4 regions of the Kitasatospora sp. NPDC059577 genome follow, and region 1 is predicted to be linked to each of the others. Evidence: riboswitches for the same ligand, from Rfam matches in the RefSeq annotation. Region 1 holds a riboswitch; each other region holds the start of a gene.
The links. A riboswitch is a leader RNA that binds a small molecule or an ion and turns the genes downstream of it on or off. The one in region 1 is predicted to bind cyclic di-AMP.

Region 2: another riboswitch for cyclic di-AMP. It lies ahead of ACFV0O_RS38910 (transglycosylase family protein); the one in region 1 lies ahead of ACFV0O_RS07880 (NlpC/P60 family protein).
Region 3: another riboswitch for cyclic di-AMP. It lies ahead of ACFV0O_RS12775 (hypothetical protein); the one in region 1 lies ahead of ACFV0O_RS07880 (NlpC/P60 family protein).
Region 4: another riboswitch for cyclic di-AMP. It lies ahead of ACFV0O_RS16530 (M23 family metallopeptidase); the one in region 1 lies ahead of ACFV0O_RS07880 (NlpC/P60 family protein).

What each region holds. Positions count from the first base shown of each region.
Region 1 covers NZ_JBHWBZ010000006.1:13,497-19,304, forward strand. The annotation lists gene ACFV0O_RS07875 (NlpC/P60 family protein) at 130-1,167, shown strand; cyclic di-AMP (ydaO/yuaA leader) riboswitch at 1,504-1,657, shown strand; gene ACFV0O_RS07880 (NlpC/P60 family protein) at 1,668-2,789, shown strand; gene ACFV0O_RS07885 (NlpC/P60 family protein) at 3,016-4,062, shown strand; gene ACFV0O_RS07890 (hypothetical protein) at 4,242-5,264, shown strand; gene ACFV0O_RS07895 (glycosyltransferase 87 family protein) at 5,355-5,808, opposite strand, start outside.
Region 2 covers NZ_JBHWBZ010000089.1:6,104-11,911, forward strand. The annotation lists gene ACFV0O_RS38895 (DUF501 domain-containing protein) at 1-188, opposite strand, end outside; gene ACFV0O_RS38900 (septum formation initiator family protein) at 160-639, opposite strand; gene eno (phosphopyruvate hydratase) at 758-2,044, opposite strand; gene ACFV0O_RS38910 (transglycosylase family protein) at 2,317-3,120, opposite strand; cyclic di-AMP (ydaO/yuaA leader) riboswitch at 3,126-3,289, opposite strand; gene ACFV0O_RS38915 (cytochrome P450) at 3,533-4,891, opposite strand; gene ACFV0O_RS38920 (SDR family NAD(P)-dependent oxidoreductase) at 5,158-5,583, shown strand; gene ACFV0O_RS38925 (MazG family protein) at 5,657-5,808, opposite strand, start outside.
Region 3 covers NZ_JBHWBZ010000011.1:128,029-133,836, reverse strand. The annotation lists gene ACFV0O_RS12780 (hypothetical protein) at 1-559, shown strand, start outside; gene ACFV0O_RS12775 (hypothetical protein) at 644-1,954, opposite strand; cyclic di-AMP (ydaO/yuaA leader) riboswitch at 1,957-2,120, opposite strand; gene ACFV0O_RS12770 (MoaF N-terminal domain-containing protein) at 2,609-2,938, shown strand; gene ACFV0O_RS12765 (alpha/beta hydrolase) at 3,023-4,165, opposite strand; gene ACFV0O_RS12760 (TetR family transcriptional regulator) at 4,497-5,117, opposite strand; gene ACFV0O_RS12755 (SDR family NAD(P)-dependent oxidoreductase) at 5,259-5,808, shown strand, end outside.
Region 4 covers NZ_JBHWBZ010000017.1:115,648-121,455, forward strand. The annotation lists gene ACFV0O_RS16510 (SpoIIE family protein phosphatase) at 1-981, opposite strand, end outside; gene ACFV0O_RS16515 (TetR/AcrR family transcriptional regulator) at 1,206-1,772, opposite strand; gene ACFV0O_RS16520 (alpha/beta fold hydrolase) at 1,847-2,728, opposite strand; gene ACFV0O_RS16525 (YiaA/YiaB family inner membrane protein) at 2,795-3,085, opposite strand; cyclic di-AMP (ydaO/yuaA leader) riboswitch at 3,282-3,440, shown strand; gene ACFV0O_RS16530 (M23 family metallopeptidase) at 3,453-4,286, shown strand; gene ACFV0O_RS16535 (hypothetical protein) at 4,404-5,279, opposite strand; gene ACFV0O_RS16540 (GNAT family N-acetyltransferase) at 5,322-5,808, shown strand, end outside.

The DNA.
Region 1 (5,808 bases):
GTGGGAAACGGAGTTCACGCCTTCGGGGGAGTGGCAAAACCGGTAGATCCGCACTAGGGTCTGCCGTCAAACCTATTTTCCGGAATCTCATCCAATCGGGTGAGTCCGTTGGAAGAAGGAGCCGGTCCCTTGGCCTCCCACCGCCGTCCCAAGCAGCCGAGCCGCGCGCGGGTCTCCGTGCTCACCGCTGCCGCTGCGACCGCGGTCGCCCTCTCGGCCCAGGTGGCCGCCCACGCCGCGCCGCAGCCGAACAAGACGGACGTCAAGGCGCAGATCGACCAGCTCCAGGAGGAGCAGGAGCAGGCGGCGGAGAAGTTCAACGGCGCCAAGGAGCGGTCCGACCAGCTGCGCAAGCAGGCCGACCAGCTGCAGGACCAGGTGGCCCGCGGCCAGGAGCAGATGACCCAGCTGCAGGGCGGGCTGGCCGAGGTCGCGGGCGAGCAGTACCGCACCAACGGCATCGACCCCTCCGTCCAGTTGATGCTCTCCTCCGATCCGTCCGGCTACCTCCAGAAGGCCTCCACCGTCCAGCAGGCCAGCGCCAGCCAGGCCGAGGCGCTCAAGGGGCTGCTGGACCAGCAGCGCCGGCTGGACCAGGAGAAGTCCGAGGCCGCCGCCGTGCTGGCCTCCCTCGACACCACCACCAAGGACCTGAACCAGGCCAAGGCGGACGTCAACACCAAGCTGCAGGCCGCCCAGGACCTGCTGAACTCGCTCAGCGCCGCCGACCGCGCCGCGCTGAAGGCCCAGCAGGCGCAGGACGACCGGGCCTCGCGCGGCAGCGACCGGGTCGACCTGAGCAACCTGCCGCCGGCCAGCGGCTACGCGGCCGTGGCCGTGGCCAAGGCGATGAGCAAGCAGGGTTCCCCGTACGTCTGGGGCGCCACCGGGCCGAGCACCTTCGACTGCTCCGGGCTGATGCTCTGGGCGTACGGCCAGGCGGGCGTCTCGCTGCCGCGCACCTCGCAGGAGCAGGGCCACTACGGCACCGCGGTGCCCGGGCTGGCCGCGGCGCAGCCCGGCGACCTGGTCATCTACGGCGGCGACATGCACCACGTCGGGATGTACATCGGCAACGGCATGGTGGTCCACGCGCCGCACACCGGTGACGTGGTGAAGGTGATGAAGGCCGACGCGATGCCGATCAACACGATCCGCCGGGTCTGACGGCCCGACACGCCGGAGAGGTTCGACCGGCCCCTGTGATCCGCACCACCCCCGTCGGGGGTGGTGTTCAGGTTTTCGAGCGTTTTGCGACCAACGGGTGAGACCTGATCAGCCTTGCGTACGGCAATGGTCACCATCGGTCATTTTCACAAAGGAACTTGGGTAATCTTCCGTCTTTTTTCTGACAAGGATTTGAACCGATCACGGTTCAGTTACTAGGGTCATGCCCCAGAGCACCGCAGTGTCGATCACCCAGCCAGGGTGGCGGCGGTGGTCACCGTCGAGTTCGCGAGGCAGCGGGGCAGGTCGAAGCGACTGCCCGACAGGGGAGCCCAGCAAGCGGGGGCGCTGCGCAGCGGAGCCGGGGAACCACGTTCCTCCGGGGTGAATCGGCGCCAGGTCGGCCGGTGGAACGGCCGTGAGGCGTCGTAGGGCATGCTTCCGGCCCGAACCCGTCAGCTCACCCGGTAGGCGGACGTAGGAAGAAGGAGCCCGCCTTCGTGGCGTCCCATCGTCGTCCCAAGCCAGCAGGCCGCGCCCGTGTCTCGATCCTGACCGGTGTCGCCGCCGCAGCCGTCGCCCTCTCCGCGCAGTCCGGCGCGCACGCCGACCCGCAGCCGACCAAGGACCAGGTCAAGGAGCAGGTCGACCAGCTCAACGTGCAGGCCGAGGTGGCGACCGAGCAGTACAACGCCGCCCAGGAGAAGCAGCAGACGCTGGAGAAGCAGGTCTCCGGTCTCCAGGACCAGGTGGCCCGCCAGCAGGAGCAGGTGACCGACCTGCAGGGCGGCCTCGCCCAGATCGCCGGGGAGCAATACCGCAACGGCGGCATATCCCCGACCGTCCAGCTGATGTTCTCGTCCAGCCCGGACAACTTCCTCACCCAGGCCGGCACGCTGAACCAGGCCGGCGACACCCAGAAGAACCAGCTGAAGCAGCTCCAGGAGCAGCAGCGCAAGCTCGACCAGGACCGCGCCGAGGCCCAGGGCAAGCTCGCCGAGCTGGAGTCGACCACCCAGCAGCTGAAGGCCTCCAAGGACGAGGTCCAGAACAAGCTGAAGGCCGCCCAGGACCTGCTCAACACCCTGACCGAGCAGGAGCGCCAGGCGCTGCGTGCGGCCGAGGAGAAGGCCGCCGCCGACGCCAAGGCCCAGGCCGACGCCGCGAAGGCCCAGCAGCAGGCCGCCGACCGCGCCTCGCGCGACAACAGCCGCACCAACCTGTCGGCGCCCTCGTCCACGCCGGCCGGCGCGCTCCCGGCCCCCGGCAGCTCGCGCGGTGCCGCCGCGCTCTCCGCCGCGGCCTCCAAGGTCGGCAGCCCGTACGTGTGGGGCGCCACCGGCCCGAGTTCCTTCGACTGCTCCGGCCTGATGGTCTGGGCGTTCAACCAGGTCGGCGTCTCGCTGCCGCGCACCTCGCAGGAGCAGGCGCACGCCGGCACCCGGATCGGCACCGACCTGTCCCAGGCCCAGCCCGGCGACCTCCTGATCTTCTTCGGGGACGCCCACCACGTCGGCATCTACGCCGGCAACGGCCAGGTGCTGCACGCTCCCAAGCCGGGTGCGTCGGTCCGCTACGAGGCCGTCACCAACATGCCGCTGAGCAGCATCGTGCGGGTCTGATCCCCGCTCGGCGCCTCCGGGCCCGGTCTTCCACCACGGAAGGCCGGGCCTGCGGCTTTTCCGGCTGCTCGGGCTGATGTCCGATTAGGAGTCAAATATTCGGGTCCGGAGGGGTTTGGACTCGCTTGCCCGGACTCGCTAACGTCTGCCACCGGACTCCCGCTCGACGGCCGCCCGCAGTGGGGCGGCGGCGGGGCCGCGCCGCCGGATTGGAGCCGTTGCCGCCATGCCCGTGCACCGCCGTTCCCAACTGCTCGCCCGCGCGCTGGTGCTGACGGCGGCCGCCACCACCGCGCTCGGCGTCGCGACCGGAGGCAGCGCCCAGGCCGCCCCCGGCAGCCCGGACCCGACCGACCGCAAGGAGGTCAAGGCGCAGGTCGAGCAGCTCTACGAGGAGGCCGAGCAGGCGTCCGAGAAGTACAACGCGGCCCTGGAGGCCCAACGGCGCCTCCAGGGCGAGACCACGATCCTCCAGGGCGAGATCGCCGTCGCCCAGGACCAGCTCAACGAGCTGCGCGGCAGTCTGGCGACCGTGGCCGGGGCGCAGTACCGCGGCGGAGGGATGGCCCAGGCCGCCCAGCTGATGCTGTCCTCCGACCCGGAGGGGTACCTGGCCCGGGCCCGGACCATGGGCCAGGAGGCGCAGCGGCAGCAGGAGACGCTGCACGAGCTGGTCGCCCGCGAGCGCCGGCTCGACCAGCGGCGCGTCGAGGCGACCGGCAAGCTCGCCGAACTGGACGAGGCCCGCCGCTCGCTCGCCGACGGCAAGCAGCAGATCCAGCAGCGGCTCGCCGCGGCGCAGAAGCTGCTCAACGGCCTGGGCGCCGGCGAACGGGCCAGGATGACCGCCCAGGACGCCCGGGACGCCGAACAGCGCGCCACCCGCGGCACCGACCGGCTGGACCTCGGCTCCGCCCCGGCCGCCTCCGAGCGCGGGGCGGCCGCGCTGGCGGCCGCGGTGCGGATGGTCGGGGCTCCGTACGTCTACGGAGCCACCGGGCCCCGCGCGTTCGACTGCTCCGGTCTGATGTACTACAGCTGGCGGCAGGCAGGAGTGACCCTGCCGCGCACTTCGCAGGCCCAGGCGTACGCCGGCCGGCGGATCAACCTCTCCGAAGCGCGACCGGGAGACCTGGTGATCTTCTACCGGGACATGCACCACGTCGGCATGTACGCCGGCGGCGGCGTGATCGTGCACGCCCCCTACCCGGGCGCCAAGGTCCGCTACGAGAGCGTCAACGCCATGCCGGTCTCGGGGGTGGTCCGGCTCTGAGCGCCTCGACGTGCGGCCCCCACGGGCCGCATCCGATAGACCGGCCCCGTCGCGCGCTGTCGCGGCGGGGTGCGCTGCTGCTCGCGGCCGGCGGGCTGGCCCAGCTGTCGCTGCCGCCGGTCGCCCCGGCGGCGGCACCGGCCCGGCAGGCGGCCGATCGGCGCGCCGAGGTGGCCGCGGTGCTGGCGGAGCGGGCACGCTCGCTGCCGGCCCGTTCGGGGCTTCCGGTGGTCGGGGCGGCGTACCGCAACCTGGTGCTCGCCGCGGGCGGCGGGCCGGACCGGCTGACCGCCGCGGCCGACCTGGTGGTGCGGATCGCCGGGTACGACGACGACCCCGTGGTGTACCCGCGCCGGATCGCGCTGACCGGGGCCCAGGACGGCTGGCGGGTCGAGCGCGAGGAGAGTGCGAGCGGGCCGCCGGCGCTCTGGGACTTCGGCCCCGGACGGTCGGCGCCGGGCGCGCACTGTCTGGTGCTCGGGTCGGCCGACGGACCCGACCCGGCCGGACTGGTCGCGGTGGGGGACCGGGCGGTACCGGCCGTCGAGGAGGTCTGGGGCGGGGCGTGGGCCGGTCGGCTGCTGCTCGAACTGCCCGCCACCGAGGAGCAGTTCGCGCGACTGTTGGAGGTCGACCCGGCGGGCTGGGCGGGCATGGCGGCGGTCACCGTGGCCGCCCCTGGCGCGCCCCGGCACACCCCGGCGGACCGGGTGCTGGTCAACCCCGAGGCGTACGGGCGCCTCAGCGACTTCGGCCGGCAGGTGGTCATCACGCACGAGGCCACCCACGTCGCGACCAGGTCCGACACCCGGGCCTGGACGCCGCTGTGGCTCTCCGAGGGCGTCGCCGACTGGACCGCCTACCGCGACTCCGGCCGCAGCCCGCAGCAGATCGCCCCCGAGCTGGCCCGGGACGTCGCCGCCGGGCGGCTGCCCGCCGACCTGCCCGAGGACCGGGACTTCGCCGCCGGGGCCGCCGGCATCGCCCAGGCCTACGAGCAGTCCTGGCTGGCCTGCGAGCTGATCGCCCGCCGCTACGGGCCGCAGCGGCTGGTCGCCTTCTACCGGGCGGTCGGCGCGGCCGACGGGACGGACGAGGATCGCGAGCGCCGGACGGACCGGCTGCTGCGCGCCGAACTGGGCGTCGGCCTCGGTGAGTTCACCAGGCTCTGGCAGGCCGAGGTGGCGGCGCTGAAGGACTGAGGCCGACGGCCGGAACCGACGGCCGGAACCGACGACCGGAGTCCGGCCCTTCTGCTCGGGCCCGGTCCGGCGTGGTCCGGCGTGGCCGGTTCAGCGCCGCTGTTCGGCCGGCGCGCCCGGGTGGTCGATGCCGTCCAGCAGATCCTGCTCGTACGCGATGCCCGGGCGCACCGGGTAGCCCGCGGCCGGCAGCGCGGCCGGGTCCCGGTCCAGCACCACCGTCGGCGGCAGCGGTGCCTCGCCGCGGGTGGAGCGCCACAGCCGGACGCAGGAGAGCACGGCGGCGGCCACCAGCAGCAGGTTGCGCAGGGCCAGCACGGTGATCGCGAGCGGGTCGCTGGCCAGGACCTGGGTGAACATCGTCGGGAACTCGACCAGCGTCAGCGGGCAGGCGATCAGGATCAGCAGCGCCACCGGCCGCTGGCTGGTGCCGCGCACGGTCAGGCAGACCGCCGCGACGCCGACCAGCCAGACCAGGTACTGCGGGCTGATCACCCGGCTGGTCACCACGAAGATCAGCAGCGCGCACAGCGCCGCGTCGTAC
Region 2 (5,808 bases), on a different contig from region 1:
GTCGGGAACGGCGTGCCGTCCGGCAGCCGGGGCGCCGTCTCCACGACGTCCGGGTTCCCGCAGGGGCAGCGGTGCGCCACGCCGCGCAGGCCGCGCGGCACCCGGCCGAGCTGGGCGGCGATCGCCGCGACGTCGGCGTCGGAGACGGTGGGGTGGTTCTCAGTGGTCATGGGGGGAGGTGTCTCCAACGGAGGACGGCGGGAGCGGAAGGGGGGTGGAGGGGGCCGACGCGGCGGTGTCGGCGGCGTCGACCGAGTCCCAGATGCTGGCGTACCAGGGCTTGGCGGCGTTCGCCTGACCGGCTGCCGCGCCGGTGGCCGGGGCGCCGGCGGAGGAGGAGGGCTTGGCGGAGGTCTGGCCGGCCGGGTCGACCGCGATGTACGGGGTCTCCCCCGGCACCGCGTAGTGCAGCCGGGCGCGCGCCTGCGCCTTGACGTACTCCGGGTCCTGCCAGCGGGCCTTGTCGCGGCGCAGCTGCTCGACCTGCTGGCGCGCGTGGTCGGCCTTCGCCCGCTGGGCGGAGATCTCGGCGCGCTGGGAGATGAACTGCCGCGTCGGGTAGGCGAGGATCGCCACCAGCGAGCAGAGCACCAGGACGAGGACGGTCGCCCGGCTCGTGAACCGAGGCCGGGCCGCCAAGCCCGGGATCCTCCATCCTGCCATCTCCCGTATCCCCTCCTGGTCGCGACGGTGCCCCGCCGTCCACCCTACGGGGTGAACGGCGGGGCACCGGTCAGGCGTGCGCTGGCGCGGGTGCTCAGCCCTCGTGCTTGAAGCGCGGGAAGGCGCCGCGGCCGGCGTACTCGGCGGCGTCGTCGAGGATCTCCTCGATGCGCAGCAGCTGGTTGTACTTGGCGACGCGCTCGGAGCGGGCCGGGGCACCGGTCTTGATCTGGCCGCAGTTGGTGGCGACGGCCAGGTCGGCGATGGTGACGTCCTCGGTCTCGCCGGAGCGGTGCGACATCATGCAGCGGTAGCCGTTGCGCTGGGCCAGCTCGACGGCGTCCAGGGTCTCGGTCAGCGAACCGATCTGGTTCACCTTCACCAGCAGCGCGTTGGCGGTGCCGGTCTCGATGCCCTTGGCCAGGCGGGCCGGGTTGGTGACGAACAGGTCGTCGCCGACCAGCTGGACCTTGTCGCCCAGCTTGACGGTCATGGCCTTCCAGCCGTCCCAGTCCGACTCGTCCAGCGGGTCCTCGATGGAGACCAGCGGGTAGGCGGCGACCAGCTCGGCGTAGTACTCGATGAGCTCGGCGGCCGACAGGGCCTTGCCCTCGAACTGGTAGGCGCCGTCCTTGTAGAACTCGGAGGCGGCGACGTCCAGGGCCAGCGCGATGTCGCGGCCGGGCACGTAGCCGGCCTTCTGGATGGCCTCGGTGATCAGGTCCAGGGCCTCGCGGTTGCTGTCCAGGTTCGGCGCGAAACCGCCCTCGTCGCCGAGGCCGGTGGACAGGCCGCGCTCCTTCAGCACGCCCTTGAGGGTGTGGTAGACCTCGACGCCCCAGCGGACGGCCTCGGAGAAGGACTCCGCGCCGATCGGGGCGATCATGAACTCCTGGATGTCGACGTTGGAGTCCGCGTGCGAGCCGCCGTTGAGGATGTTCATCATCGGAACCGGCAGGACGTGCGCGTTCGGGCCGCCCAGGTAGCGGAACAGCGGCAGGTCGCTGGCCTCGGAGGCGGCGTGCGCCACGGCCAGCGAGACGCCCAGGATGGCGTTCGCGCCGAGCGAGGACTTGTCCGGGGTGGCGTCCAGGTCCAGCATGGCCTGGTCGATCAGGCGCTGCTCGGTGGCGTCGTAGCCGACCAGCTCCGGGCCGATCTGCTCGATGACGGCCAGGACGGCCTTCTCCACGCCCTTGCCGAAGTAGCGGTTCTTGTCACCGTCGCGCAGCTCCAGCGCCTCGAAGGCGCCGGTGGAGGCACCCGAGGGGACAGCGGCACGACCCGTGCTGCCGTCGTCGAGGCCGACCTCGACCTCGACCGTGGGGTTGCCGCGGGAGTCGAGGATCTCACGGGCTACGACGACATCGATGGACGGCACGAGGCATCTCCTTGCGGAAGCAGGGTCCGGCTGACGGTGGCGCTGTCAGCGGGACGATTGCGGAGTCGTTACGGACCAGAGCCTAACCGCCCGGGCTCCCGGGACCACGTCGGCCTCGGTCCCGTCTCAGCGTGTGGCCCCACTACCCACCGGTAGTTCACCTGCTTGTCCCAGCTTGTCCCACCGGACCGGGCGAATGCGGACGAAGGGGGCCGGCGGCGCCGACCCCCTCTTCGTACCCCGATACCGGGCCGGTGCCGGTGCGGACGGGCTCAGCCGAGGTGCAGGACCTGGCCGGGCATGATCAGGTCCGGGTCGCCGCCGACCGTGCCGCGGTTGCCGTCGTAGAGCGCGTGCCAGCCACCGGACACGCCCTGGGCGGTGGCGATCGACGACAGGGTGTCACCGGAGCGGACGGTGTAGTCGTGGCCGGTCTGCGCGGCCGGGGCCGGCTGGGCGGCGCGCGGGGCCGCGTGCTTGGGGGCGTACTGCTGCGCCGACTGGTCGACGGGCTTCTCGGCCCGGTCGGGCGCGGCGTGCTTCGGGGCCTGCTTCTGCGCGGGCTTCTCGACCGGCTTCTGCGCGGGCGTCTGCACCGGCTTCTCGACCGGCTTCTGGGCCTGGCGCTTGGGCGTCTGCTGCTGCGGGGCGGACTGCGGCTTGGCGTCCGAGGAGGTGTCGACGGACGCCGGGGCGCCGCCCTTGCTCAGACCGGCCTTGACGGAGCAGACCGGCCAGGCGCCCGGGCCCTGCGCGGCGAGCACCTTCTCGGCGACCGAGATCTGCTGCCCCTTGCTGGCCTGGTTGGCCTGCGGCGCGTAGGCGGTGCCGCCGTACGCCTTCCACGTGCTGGAGGTGAACTGCAGGCCGCCGTAGAAGCCGTTGCCGGTGTTGATGCTCCAGTTGCCGCCGCTCTCGCACTGGGCGACGGAGTCCCAGGTGGAGGCGGGGGCGGCGGAGGCGCCGGTGGCGGTGAGGAGCGGCATCGCGAGTCCGACGCCGGCCACACCGGCGACGGCGATGGCCTTCTCGGTCTGAGTGCGACGACGGTGGCGGCCGGATCCAACGAACAGCATGAGGAGGTCCCTCTCCGCACGCCTGCGAGGTGAGCTGTCGGGTTCGGACCGGGAGGTGGCCCGGCCGCCGTGCGCGGACGATTCCGCGCGGGCGGCTTCACCCCAAGCCGTGGGGACGGCAACAAACCTGGTTCCCCCGCCCCTGCCCAGGGTCTGGTCGGTTTCCCGTGGCGCGGCGGGCAGGATTCGGCGTTCCGCGCACGAGGTCCGCAGCTGCGAACTCCAGGGAGACTAGACAGATCCTCAGACCGATCACAAGCTCATATCACCGATATCACACAGAAATTACGGCACGTGTCCGATCGCCTACCAACGGCGCCGCCATGTCTGGTTTGATGGCCGTTCACACCCCGCCGGAAGGACGTCGGGCGACGCCCCGTCAGTGCATCGCCCGCCGTTTCGTCACCTTGTGTCAGTTTGTCGGAGGCGCGTAAGGGGAGTGCGGAGGCGTGTGCGGGGAGCGGCTCTCCGGACTGAATTCGACCGGGAGTTCCCGCAGACCACGCATGATCAGGCCACCGCGCCACCGCAGATTCTCCGGACTTTCCGCGAGTTGCAGATCCGGCAGCCGGGAAAGCAGCGTCGCCAGCGCGGCACGCCCCTCCAGACGGGCCAGCGGAGCGCCGATGCAGTAGTGGATGCCGTGCCCGAACCCCAGGTGGGGATTGTCCTTCCGGGCCAGGTCCAGGGTGTTCTCGTCCGAGAACCGGGCCGGATCGCGGTCCGCGGCGGCCAGCACCACCAGCACCGGATCACCCACCGGGATGTCCACCCCGCCGATGGTCAGCGGCCGCGTCGCGAACCGCCAGGTCGCCAGCTCCACCGGCCCGTCGTAGCGCAGGAGTTCCTCGATCCCCGTCTCCAGCAGCGCGCTCTCCCCGCGCGCCACCGACTCCTGCAGCGACCGGCGCTGCTCCGGGTTGCGCAGCAGCGCGTACGTCCCGTTGCCGATGAGGTTCACGGTCGTCTCGAAGCCCGCGAAGAGGAGGATGAAGGCCATCGCCGCGGCCTCGTTCTCGGTCAGGTGCTCACCGTGGTCGCTCGCCCGGATCAGACCCGAGATCAGGTCGTCACCGAGGTCCGCCCGCTTGCGGTGGATCAGCTCCAGCAGGTACGCCCGCATCCGCTTCACCGCCCGGCCCACGCCGCCGCGTTGACCACCCCCGTGCCGGATCATCATCCCCGCCCAGTCGCGGAAGTCGTCCTGGTCCTCGGCCGGCACGCCCAGCATGTCGCAGATCGCGTAGATGGGGAGCGGGAAGGCGAACTCGTGGATCAGGTCCGCCGAACCGCGCTGCGCGAAGCCGTCGATCAGCCGGTCGGTGAGCTGCTGCACCCGCGGCTCGAACTCGGCCACCCGGCGCGGGGTGAACGCCTTCGACACCAGTCGGCGCAGCCGGGTGTGGTCCGGCGGGTCGATGTTCAGCAGGTGCGTCATCAGGTCCGCCTGCCGCTCCCCCGGGATGCCCACCCGGCCGGTGCGGTGCGCCTGCTCGCTGTGGTGCGCCGGGTTCTTCGACAACCGGCCGTCCGCGAGCGCCTGCCGGGCGTCCGCGTACCTCGTCACCAGCCAGGCCTCGACACCGCTCGGCAGCGTCGTGCGGTGCACCGGGGCGTGCTCGCGCAGCCACGCGTAGGCGGGGTACGGGTCGGCGGCGAACTCCCAGGTGAACAGCTGCGGAGCGGCGGCGTCGGGCCGCGCTCCCGCGGGCCGGGCGGGGTCGTCGGACGGCACTGCGGCGGACCGGGCGGAGTCGGGCTGAGCTGGCATGGGACGACCGTATCCGGTGGGTGCGCGCCACCTTCCGCCGACGGCGCGCGACTCCCCCGACAACGGCGTGCGACGGGCGCGCCAACGCTCCGTGGACGACCCGTGGACGGTCCGTGGACAGCTCTTGGAAAGCTCTTGGCCGGACGGCGGGCGTGAGCCTGGTCACCTGAGGGGTAATCCCTGTTGCGGAGGGTCAGGAACTGCCTACGATCCTCCGCAGTACGCGTGGGCGCCGGTGCGGTGTCGCCCACAGGGAGGAGCAGGCCATGCGGGTCAGCGGGTCAGTCGTCGTCATCGCGGTACTCGACGGCGGGTCGGGCGCCGACCTCGCCCGCCGGTTCGCCGCGGCCGGCGCCGCCGGAATGCTGATCGCCGACCAGCACGTCGGCATCGCCGAGGACCTCGCCGCCGAACTCGACCGGACGGGCTGCCCCGTCGTCGGCGTGTCCGGCGACATCCGCCGCCCCAGCGACGTCGCCGCCCTCGTCGACACCGCCGAGAAGCACCTCGGACCGATCGACCTCTTCGCCGTCGCGGGCCCGGACGGCGAGCGCATCGTCTCCCTCGCCGACCTGCCCGACCACCTCGACCTGGAACGGCTCGCCGAACTCGTCGTCCTCGTCGGCGAGGCCATCGGGGAACTCGTCCCGCCGCAGCGGCACCCGGTCGAGACCGCCGCCCGGGCGGCCTGAGCACCCGGGGCCCAGCCCGGGCCCCCGGCCTCCGCCCGGCCCCGCCCGCCCGGCCTCCGGCCGGGCCGGGGCCCTACTCCGGCTTGAGGCCCTCGGCCGCGCGCACCGCGTCCCGGTACCCGCGCGCGGCCGAGCGCAGCGCCGCGTCCACGTCCACCCCTGCGTCGTGCGCCCGCTGCGCCACCGCCAGCAGCAGCCCGCCCGCCGACTCCGCCGTCAGCGCGT
Region 3 (5,808 bases), on a different contig from region 1:
CTCCGGCCCGTCCTGGGCGCTGCAGCAGCGGCCGGAGCCGCGGCCCGCAGTCGACGTCGCGGCGCCGGGCACGTCCGGGGCGTCCACCCTGCCGGCCCTGGTCCCGGCGCCGGGCGCGCCCGAGGCGTCCACCCTGCCGGCCGTGGTCGCCGCGCCGTCCCACTCCCACCTGGAGGTGGTCCGGCTCGACCCGGATCCGGCGGTGCCCGGCGGCACGACGACGATCCACGCCTTCGTCGCCGACTACGGCCCGGACACCACCGCGTCCCCGTTCACGGTCACCGTCACCCTTCCGGAAGGGGTGACCGCGGAGGGCCCGTACTTCCCCGAGGACTGCCAGGTCGTGGCGCTCGGCCGGCAGGTCAGCTGCGTGTTCGGTCCCGGCCTGAAGGAGGGGCGCAGCGCGACGGCCCTCGTCCCGGTCCGGCTCTCCCCCGCTGTGCCGCTCGGGCTCCTGGAGGGCGGGTCGGTCGCGGTGCGCAGCGCGGACGACCCGTTCGGGAAGAACCACCGGCAGCCGTACGAGATCAAGGTCGTCGAGACGTCCGGCGACGCCTGAGCCGCGGTGTCCCACCGGGCACCGGGCGCCGGCGAGCGGCTGCCGGCCTCCGGCGCCCGGTGGGACGGTCCTACGGGTTACCCGTCAGCGGTAGACGCGGACGTAGTCCGCCGCCATGGTGATCGGGGCGGTGCCCTGCGGCGCGGGGTGGTACTGCCCCGCGCTCAGGGAGAGGTTGAGGATCAGGTACGCCGACCAGTTGGCGCCGACGCCCTTGCCGTCCGAGAAGACCTTGACGCCGTTGACGTACCAGTCCACCGAGTTGGCGCCGTAGTAGGTACCGATGGTGACCCACTGGTCCTTCGCGATCGCGCTCGCGTCGGTGTAGTACGTGCCGTTGCCGGGGTTGACGTGGTTGGTCAGCTCCAGCAGGTTCGGGTTGTCGGGGTGGTACTCGAAGGAGTCGACCTCCCCGTTGCCGTTCTTCCAGGTCCACAGGGCCGGCCAGGCGCCGGTGCCGGCGGGCAGCTTGACCCGGGTCTCGGCGTAGTCGCCGGTCTTGACCTGGAAGCCCTCGCTGGAGCCCTCGGTGGTCAGGAAGCCGGTGTTCCAGGACTGCTTGCCGTTCTCCAGGGCCGGGCCGCCGGGGGTGGCGGTGAAGGTGGCGACCCCGTTGGCGACGCTGACGTTGTTCTTGTTCAGCCAGTCCAGCTTGTTGTCGTCCGGGTTGTGGTTCCCGTACTTGTAGGCGGTGCTCTTGTCGCCGACCCAGCGCTGGCCCCAGGAGATCGAGCCGTTGAACTCGTCGGACCAGGTCAGCGACTTGCCGGCGACCGGGGACGACGGGGCCGGGGACGACGGGGCCGAGGTGGACGGTGCCGGGGCGGTCGGGGTGGCGGTGGCGCTCGGAGTGGGGGTGGCGCTCGGGGAAGGGGCGGCCGTCGGCTTCGGGGTGGCCGTCGGCGCCGGGGTCGGCGCGGTGGTGCCGGTGGCCGAGACCACCAGCTGCTGCGCGGGCAGGTTGTGCCAGGCACCGGCCACGTCCTGCCAGAAGCCGAACTGGCTGTACGTGCCGGCGGGCAGGGTGCGGGCGCCGCTGGTGAAGTTCACGCCGCTCGGGCAGATCTGCACGTTGGAGGCGTTGCCGGGGAAGTCCAGGTTGGTGCCGCCCGCGTCGCGCACGCCCACCCCCACCGTCTTCGCGGTGAAGCAGGCCGAGGAGTGCAGGCTCAGCGAGGCGGTGGAGGCCTTGCCCGCGACCATGGCGGCGGGGGCGAGGCGGTCCTGGGTGACGGTCGGCGCGGTGGCGGCCTGGGCACCGGCGACGGACGGCAGTCCGAGCAGGCCGGCGCCGCTGATCGCGAGCGCCCCGGTGGCGGCGAAGGCGGCGTTGCGACCGCGGCGGGAGGGACGGGCGTGGCGCGGCGCGCTGCGCCGGGCGGCAGGCTGGGGCATGGGCGACCTCTGCGACGCCTGCGAGGTGAGCTGTCGGGTTCGGGCTGCAGTTGCCCGGCCGCCTGTGGCGCGGCTTCACCCCTAGCCTCGACCTGTGTGCGCGAGCGCACGGGCCGGGCGCCGACCTTGGTTCCCCCGCTCCCGTCCGCTGTGGTGCTCGGTGACCCGCCGGCGGGTGGACGGGACTCGGCGTCCCGGCGGCGGGGTCCGCGACGGCGGACGACCGTTGCAGGCTAGGCAGGCCGTACGTGAACGGACAACTCCCCCGGGCCGGTTGTCGCGCAGGTCACAGCGGTGTCGATCAACGACGCTGCGTGGCGGCCGAGTTGATCAATATTCCTGCCCGGCGGGATGATCCGCAGATGACCTGCGGGGCGCCCGGCCCGACGCCGGGGGCGGGGCGGCTCGGACAGGGCGGCTCGGACGGGCCGGTCGGGCGAGCTGGGCGCCGACTCGGGTGTGGCGCCCGGCGCCCGGGTGAGCTCCGAGCCCCGGCCCCCGGACCCCGGACCCCGGGCCCCGGCCGGCGGCGCGTCGGTGATCCCGACCGCGGCAAAGATCTGACCGAGTGCACCCGGTCGGATAAATTGGAGTTCCGAGATGTTCCGCCGTGCACAAGACCGCCTCCACCACGAAACGAGGAGCCGCCCCACCATGACCGCGTCCCCGCCCGCCTTCGCCGGCCGTACCTACGTCTTCCGGGCCGACACCGGCGCGGCCTTCCGCAACACCTACTCGGCCGACGGCACGCGGCTGCGCTGGGAGGGTCTCGGCGAGTCCGCGGGCCAGTGGGAGGACGTGCGGCTGCACGTCGCCGAGGTCGCACCGGAGATCTACTTCGTCAGCTGGACGGAGCAGAGCGGGATCACCGTCAGCCACGTGATGGACCTCAACAAGCTGACGGTGCGGGCCTTCTGGACCTTCGAGGGCGAGGGCGGCCGGGTCGGGCAGTTGCACACCGGGACGCTGGAGCGGGTGGCCTGAGCCGCGCGACGACCGCGCGACGACAGAACCCCCGGGGCCGTGGCTCCGGGGGTTCGGTGGTTCGGCCGTTCGGTAGTCCGGCCGTCAGGCGGTCGGGTTCGGCACCCTGAGGTGCTGGGACAGCCACTCCAGCGAGGACGGCAGCAGCGCGCTCCAGGTCTCGAAGTTGTGGCCGCCGTTCTCGAGCATGCTGTAGGAGACCTTCATCGGGCTCCGCACCGACTCGACGAAGGCCTCGGTCTCCCGCCGGTAGTCGCCGTCGCCCCGCTTGGTGCCGGCCAGCAGCACGGACACGTTCGGCTGCGGCAGGTTCTTCAGCCGCCACATCAGGTTGGCCTCGTCGCGGCGCTGCTTGCTGCCGCCGAACAGGTCACCGGTGGTCGGGTCGTCGGCGGCGTCGTAGTAGGCGGAGAGTGCGACGGCCGTCGGGAAGACGTCCGGGTGGCGCATGGCCAGCTTGAGCGCGCAGTAGCCGCCGGTCGAGTTGCCCATGAAGGCCCAGGCCTGCGGGTCGGAGGAGACCCGGAAGCTGGCCTGGATCGCCGAGGGCACGTCCTTGGTGAAGTACGTGTCGGACTGCGGTCCGTTCGGGACGTCCTCGCACTCGGTGTCCTGCGGCAGAGCGGGCGAGGGGCGCACCAGGACCATGACGGTCGGCTGCATCCGGCCCTCCTGCAGCAGCTTGAGCGCCGCACCCGGGTAGTTGAACCGGGTGATCAGGTTCTCGGCGATCCCGGGGAAGCCGGTGCTGACGATCACGGCGGGGAACTGCTTCTGCGCGTACTCCGGCTGGAAGTACTGCGGGGGCAGGTAGACGTAGCCCTCGGTGGAGAGCCGGCTGACCGCGCCGTCGATCCGGACCTTGCGGATCTCGCCCGACTGGCCGGGCTCGCGGCCCATCGCGCCGCCGCCCTTGACCGAGGCGTGGCCGATCGTCTCCACCAGGAGCCGCCCGGAGGCGTCCGCCTTGTTGTGGATCACCACCGGGCCGGTGTCCCCGGTGCCCAGCAGGTCGTCCCAACTGCTGTAGAAGGCGAAGTAGCTGTTCGCCACCAGCCCGAGCGCCGCGAGGACGGCGAGCTGGGAGGCGAGCAGCGCACCGATCCGGCCCAACACCGCCTGCCAGGTCTTCCCCGCCAGTCTCGGCCAAAGCCAGACCGTTCCCCCCATCACCACTACGGCGATCAATACGGTCAGCGCCAGCACCTTGTGGCTCGTCAGACCCATGTCCTACTTGCTCCCACGCCTCGAACTCCAGCCCCCTCCGCTGGGGACATCCGAGGAGTCGACCCCGGTTCCCCCCACCGGGGCGCGAAGATCAACCCTAACGCCAGCTGGGAGCCCGCTGATGACAGCTGGGAGGTCACGGGGAGCGGATGCCCGGTTTCGGGCGACAGAGTTCAACCGACAGATTTCAGCTGACAGATTTCGACATCTGTCATCTGTCATCCGCCGGCTGAAGCACGCACACCGAACTCCTCCGCCCCAGGACCCGTCCCCGCCCACCGGCGACCCGAGGGCGGACGAGCCGCCGACCGTCGACCGCCACCCGCCGGGCTCAGGACAGGCGCTCCCAGAGCCGTAGCCCCGCCGTGAGTTCACGCATGCAGCGGGCGCCCAGGTCGCGCGGGGAGCCCGGTCCGGTGGCGGGGGCGCCGGAGGCGGCCCACTGTTCCAGGGCGACCCGGATCGCCGCGGTCGCGGCGGCGGCGGCCAGCCGGATCTCCAGCGGATCCGCGCCCGCGGGGCACCGCTCGGCGAGGACGGCGCGCAGCCGCACCTCCGAGTCGGCGTGGACACGCTGCCAGGTTCCTTCCAGCTGCGGGTCTCGCAGCAGGCTGCGGGTCCACCGCATCATCTCGGCCCCCGCCTCGTCGGCCGGCGTCAGTGATGCGACCGCCGCGCTCTCCAGCGCCTCGCGCAGCGGCAGGTCGGCCGGACTGTCGGCGAGCCGCTCGACCCACTGCCGCCCGCCCGCCGCGAGCAGCGGGGCGACGGCGTCCTCCTTGACGGAGAAGTACCGGTAGAAGGTCCGCAGCGAGATGCCTGCGGCGAGGGCGATCTCCTCGGCGGTGGTGGCCTCCGCGCCCTTCTCGGCGAAGAGCGCGGCGGCGGTGCGGGCGATCTCCAGCCGGGTGGCGTCACGGCGGCGCTGGTTCAGGGTCGGGCGTCCGGTCACGGGGTCAGCCTACGCGGGGTGGTGCCACAGTGGCACGCTGCGCATGAGTGGCACGACAAGACTTATTGGCACAACGTGCCACATAGGCGTACCGTGCCTCCCGAGGTCGAGAGACCACGCACGAACGAACGGAGTACCACCATGGAGCGCTTCAGCGGGCGGAACGTCCTGATCACCGGCGGCGGCTCGGGCATCGGCCGGGCCACCGTGCACCGGATCCTCGCCGAGGGCGGGAAGGTCGTCGCCGTCGACGTCAACGAGGACGGCCTGAAGGAGACCCTCGACCGCGCAACCGCCGACGGCACCGCGGAGCGCCTGACCGTCCGGGTCCTGGACATCTCCGACGAGGCCGCCGTCGTCGCGGGCGTCGCCGGTGCGATCGCCGACCTGGGCGGACTCGACGTCCTGGTCAACGCGGCCGGCATCCTGCGGTCCTCGCACACCCACGGGACCACCCTGGAGTTCTGGAACAAGCTCCTCGCAGTGAACCTGACCGGCACCTTCCTGATGACCCGCGAGGCGCTCCCCGCGCTCCTCGCCGGCGGCAACGGCGTGGTCGTCAACTTCAGCTCCACCTCCGCGAGCTTCGCCCACCCCTACATGGCCGCGTACGCCGCGACCAAGGGCGGCATCCAGTCCTTCACCCACGCCATCGCCTCGGAGTACTCCCGGCAGGGCCTGCGCGCGGTCT
Region 4 (5,808 bases), on a different contig from region 1:
CACCGGCCGCCCGTGCACGTCCAGCATCACCTCGCCGGACTCCTCCACCTGCGCCACCCCGCCGTCGTGGCGCAGCACCCGGTAGCCGATCCGGTAACGCCCGCCGGCGGCCAGCGCCTCCGCGAGCGCGGCCTGCACGTCCGGCAGGTCCTCCGGATGGACCAGCCGGTCCAGCTCGGGGGCGGCACCGTCCGGGGACACCGGCCGGCCGGTCACCCGGAACGCCGCGGCGTCCCAGAAGCTCTCCCCGGTGACCAGGTCGCGCTCGAACGCGCCGTGCCCGGCGGACCGGACGGCGAGTGACAGCAGCGGGTGGGCCAGCCCGGCGGGGAGCGCGTCCGCCCCCTCCGGCGCCGGGCCGTCGGATAACCGGACGCCGTGCGGCGAACGGGCGTCCCGCGGGAGCCGGGCGTCCGCGTGGTCCAGCAGGTGGGAGAGCCGGTGCGCGCAGGCCTCGGCGATCGTCTCCAGGACGTCCAGGTCACGGCGGGGGACGGTGCCCCGGTGGGCCAGGGCCAGCGCGAGCACGCCGACCGGCCGCTCGTCCACGACCATCGGCAGGGTGATCACGGCGACCATCCCGGTGCCCATGCCGGTGTTCCGGTTCGGGTAGTCGACGCCGGTGTGCTCCGGGCTCAACAGGTACGGGCGGCGCAGCCGCAGGGCCATCGCGGCGGGCAGCTCACCGGCCGGATCGACCACGCTGTAGCGCTCGTGCGCCCAGTCCGGCAGCCCGTGCGAGACGGTCAGCCGGAGCATGCCCGCCGAATCCAGCAGGTAGAGCGCGGAACCCTCGCCGGTGATCCACACCGGGCCCTCGGCCAGGACGGTGCCCAGCAGTTCGGCCGCGTCGGCGCAGCCGAGCAGCAGGCGCACGCAGCGCATCGCACTGCGGGCGGTCGGACTGCTCAGTGGGGTCCGGCGCCGGTCCGGCGTCCGGTTCTCGTCCGGTGTCCGGTTCTCGTCCTCGGAGGGGGGCACTGATTCTTAATACCCCATTTCCCCGGACGGTGAGGGGTGACCCAGCCGCCGCACCGGCACCGGCACCGACACCGGCACCAGCACCGGGGTCCGGTCGTCCGGGACGTCCTGCGCCACCGCGCGCACCGGACGCAGCGGCAGCGCCGACGGCGGCCACCCGTACGGCATCAGGATCGGCCGCCGGCCGCCCGCCGCCCCGACTGCCGCCCCGACTGCCCGGCCTGCTACGCGGGCCAGCTGCGGAGGCCGGTGGTGAGGGTGGTGATGAGGCGCTCCTGGGTGGTGGCGAGGTCCTCGGAGAGCCGGAAGGCACCGGCGGTGGTGAGGGAGGCGAAGCCGTGGGCGAGGGAGCGGACGGTGCGGGCGGCGTGGATCGCCTCGGAGCCGTCGAGGCCGTACTCCCGCAGGACGGCGATGATCACGCCGACGAGCCGGGTGGCGGCCCGGGCCAGGTCGTCGTCGGGCTGCGGGGCCTGGGGGAGGGCGTTGTAGCGGTGCGGGCGCTCGGTGGCGTAGGCGTGGTAGGCGCGCAGGACGGCGGCCACGGCGTCGTCGCCGCTGCGGCCGACCGCGGCGTCCGCGAGGCGGTCGGCGAGTTCCTCGGTGACCCGGACGGCGATCATCCGCCGCAGTTCGGCGAGGCCGCCGCTGACGTGCTTGTACAGGGAGGGGGTGGCGACCCCGGCGCGGGCGGCGACCGCGGCCAGGGTCAGTGCTTCGGTGCCCTGTTCGTCGATGAGGGCGAGGGCGTGGTCGACGACCTGGTCGGGGGTCAGTCCTACGCGGGGCATGGCTTCGGGTTCTCCGTACGGGAGTCGGGCGGGGAATCTGTCGGGCGCCGGCGGGGAACGTCGGGCGCCGGCGGTCAGGCGAGTTCGGCGAGGAAGGGCAGCAGGGCGTCCGCGGTGGCCTGCGGGGCGTCGGCCATCGGGTAGTGCCCGGATCCCTCGATCATCGCCTTCCGCGCGCCGAGTGCCGCGACCTGCCGGTCGGCGACGAGTTCGGGCTTCGGGAAGTCGGGGTCCTTGCTGCCCATGACCACGAGTGCCGGGCACCGCACTGCGGCGGTCCAGCCGGCCGGCGCGGAGTCCCCGCTGACGTAGCCGCGGGTGGCGGTCTTGCGGCCGGGGGTGCGCAGGGCGGCGACCAGCCCGTTCACGTACGCGTCGAAGTCGGCGGGCTTGGCGCCGGGGAAGGCCATCCGGCGCAGGTAGAAGCCCCAGGAGGCGGGCCAGTGGACGATTGCCGCGCCCATCAGGCGCAGGGCGCCGCGCATGAGGGCGCCCGGCTGCGGGTTCTCGACGAAGGCGTCGATCAGGACGATTCCGGCGACCCGCTCCGGCGCGTCCCCGGCGGCCTTGACGACGGTGGCGCCGGTGTAGGAGTTCCCGGCGAGGACGGCGCGTTCGATGCCGAGGTGGTCGAGGAGGGCGAGGACGTCGTCGGCGATGGCGGCCGGGCCGTAGTCGTCCCAGGCGATGGAGGATTCGCCGAAGCCGCGCAGGTCCACGGTGACGACCCGGTGGCCGGCGGCGACGAGCAGGGGGCGGAGGTGCCGGTACGCGGCCCGGCTGTCGAGCATGCCGGGGAGCAGGACGACGGGGGTGCCGTCGCCCTGCCGGGTGTCGTCGAAGGCGATGCGCCCGCCAGGCAGGGCCAGGTACTGGGTGTCGGGGGTGTCGGTGGCGTTCATGGTGGGCCTCCTCGGTCCGCCGTCGCGGGCATCGGCGGTGCTGCCGATAGCCATAAAGCTAAGGCTAATAGCCTTAGCTGTCAAGCGTCCGGGCGCGGGAGGAGGTCGGGCGCTCCCGCCTCAGGCCCCCTCGACCCTGAACGGGTCGTGCTCGCTGAGCAACTTGTCCAGCCGGGCCTGGTCGACCCGGCTGACGATCTCGTTCGACTCGTGCCGGTCCCGGACCACCTTCGCCAGGGTGAACGCGGAGGTGGCGGTGTAGAGGAGGCCGATCCCGAGGAAGGCCCGCGTCCACCCGCCGACCGGCAGGTAGGCGATCCCGACCGCGACGGCGGTGCCCGACAGGGCGAAGGAGAGGATGGCCTGGACGTAGTACGCGGCCGTGGTGCGGTTCTGCATCGGTGCGCTCATGGCGCCAGGATGCGGCCGCCCGGTGTGACCGCACATGAGTAGGGGTACTCAGATGGGGTGCTCGCATGAGGGGTCGTTCGTTGACGTCCGATCATCCGCTCCGCGGTCGTCCCGGACGGATGGCTTGGAATCGGAGCGCCCTAGGATTAACGTTTGATAACGCAGCGCGGTCGTCAACGCCGTACCCAGACGGCACCGTGCGCCGTCGCCTAATCCCGTCGGCCGGCCTCCGGGCAGGTCAGGGAGCCGGGGAACCACGTTCCTTGGGGTGAATCGGCGGGGCCCCGGCCCGGCCGTAGGAGACCTTCCTGCTCCGAACCCGTCAGCTAACCCGGTAGGCGCGAAGGAAGGAAAGGAGCGCGCCTCCGTGGCGTCGACGCACACCCCGGCACACCCGGCCGGCCCCGCAGCCGGTACCCAGCTCCTCGACCACCCCGGCGCGGACGCGCCCGAGGCCTTCGGCCCCGAGGTCGAGACCAACCGGCACCGGATGCCGCGTCAGACCCGCGGCGCCTCCCCGCTGCTCGGCGTCACCGCGGTCGCCGCCACCCTGGGCGCCACCGGCTTCGCCTCGGCCACCCCGGCCGCCGCCCCCGCCGTCGAGGCCCCGGACGAGACCCCGGTCGCCCTCTCCGCCGACCCCGGCCTCGCGCTCGCCGCCCGCATCCAGCAGCAGGCCGACAGCCAGCGCACCGCCGCGGAGGAGGGCGCCCGCGTGCAGGCCGCGCAGGAGGCCGAGGCCAAGGCCGCCGCCAAGGAAGCCGAGGCCAAGGCCGCCGCCAAGGAGGCCGAGGCCAAGCGCGCCGCCGCCCTCACCCTGCCGGTGAAGGACTACCGGCTCTCCGCCCACTACGGCCAGAGCGCCCGCTACTGGGCCAACGTGCACACCGGCCTGGACTTCGCCGCCGACACCGGCACCGCGGTGTACGCGCTCGGCCAGGGCACCATCACCTCGGCCGGCTGGTCCGGCTCCTACGGCTACCGGATCGTCGAGACGCTGCCCGACGGCACCGAGATCTGGTACTGCCACCTCTCCTCGATCATCAAGGGCGCCGGCCAGGTCACCTCGGGCCAGCAGATCGGCAAGGTCGGTGCCACCGGCAACGTCACCGGCCCGCACCTGCACCTGGAGGTCCGCCCCGGCGGCGGCGCCCCGGTCGACCCCGAGCCCTGGCTCCAGCAGCGCGGCCTCACCCCGTAGCGGACCCTCCGCCGGGGCCCCGGAAGCGCGCGGAGCCCCCGGAGCACCCCGGGCAGCCCCCGAAGCAGCGCGGAGCCCCCGGTCGTACGCGACGACCGGGGGCTCCGTCACGACGTCTCACTCCTCCGCGGGCAGCTGCGCCAGGTACGCGTCGATCTCCTCCGGGCCCGGCTCCGGCGCCAGCTCCGGGAACTCCTCCACCAGCAGCCGCGGCAGCCCCGGCACCGTCCACACCCCGAACAGGTCGAGCGCCGCGTCGACCGCCGCTTCCTCGAACTGCCCGAAGTCACCGGTCAGTTCGTCCGGCATCGGTCGGCCGAGCGCGTTCAGCTCGGCCAGGTTGCGGTAGCTGCGCCGCATCAGGCCCTGCTCCAGCAGTCGCCGCGCGCCGTCCGTGGCCATGCCGACCGACAGCACCCGGCCCGGTCCCCAGCCCTGCTCGTCCGGCTCGTCCAGCCAGCCGGCCGGCGCCAGCGCCTCGTACGCGGCCAGCCGTTCCTCCTCGGCGAGCTCCCCGAAACCGGCCAGCCAGTCCCGCACCGCCGCCCCGTCCGCGACGTCGACCCCGTACGCGTGCAGCAGCAGTGTGTACAGCCGGGGCCAGGTCACCAGGTCGGCGCGGCGCAGCAGCCCGGCCGCGACCTCGCCCTGCCACTCGGCCTCCGCGTGCAGCCGCTCCTGGCGCTTGGCGTTGAGCCGCCGGGCCGCCCGCTGGTGGTCGATCAGCAGCCGGACGGCGTCGCCGTACGCGAGCGGGTCCTCCTCGGGCAGGGGTTGGACGTACAGGTGGAGCCGCTCGTACAGCAGGTGCTCCACCGCGTCGGAGGTCAGTTCGGGCCAGCCGTCGTGCATCCTGCTCCCGCCCAGCTCCAGCAGCGCCAGCACCGCGCGCAGCGGCCCCTCGGCCACCGGCGTGCGGCCCTGATCGGCCGCCCAGGCGAGCAGGTCGGCGGCCCTGGTGCGCGGGGCGAGCCGCAGGTCTTCGTCGTTCATAGTCCGAACGGTAGTCGCCGGGGGCCGGTAGGGTCGGCAGCCATGGTCCCCGTACGACTCGTCGGCCCCCGGCTGGCCATCCGCGAGTACCACCACACCGACGGCGACGTGGACGCCCTGCACGCGCTGTTCGGCGACCCGGAGGTCACCCGCCACCTGCCCTTCGAACCCTGCGACCGCGAGTCCTGCGCCGACCAGATCGAGCTCTACCTGGAGCAGGCGATGGCCGAGGAGCGGGACACCTACCGGCTCGCCGTCACCAGGCTCGCCGACGCCGAGGACCCGCAGGACGCGACGCCGATCGGGCACGCCTCGCTCACGCTCGGGACGTACCGCTCCGCCCACCTCGGCTACGTCCTCGGCCGCGCGTCCTGGGGCCACGGCTACGCGGGCGAGATCACCGGCCTGCTCTGCGACTTCGCCTTCCGGACCCTGGACCTGCACCGGCTGGCGGCCCGGGTCGACGTGGACAACACGGCCTCCGCCAGGGTGCTCACCAAGCTCGGGTTCCGGCTGGAGGGGCGGGCGC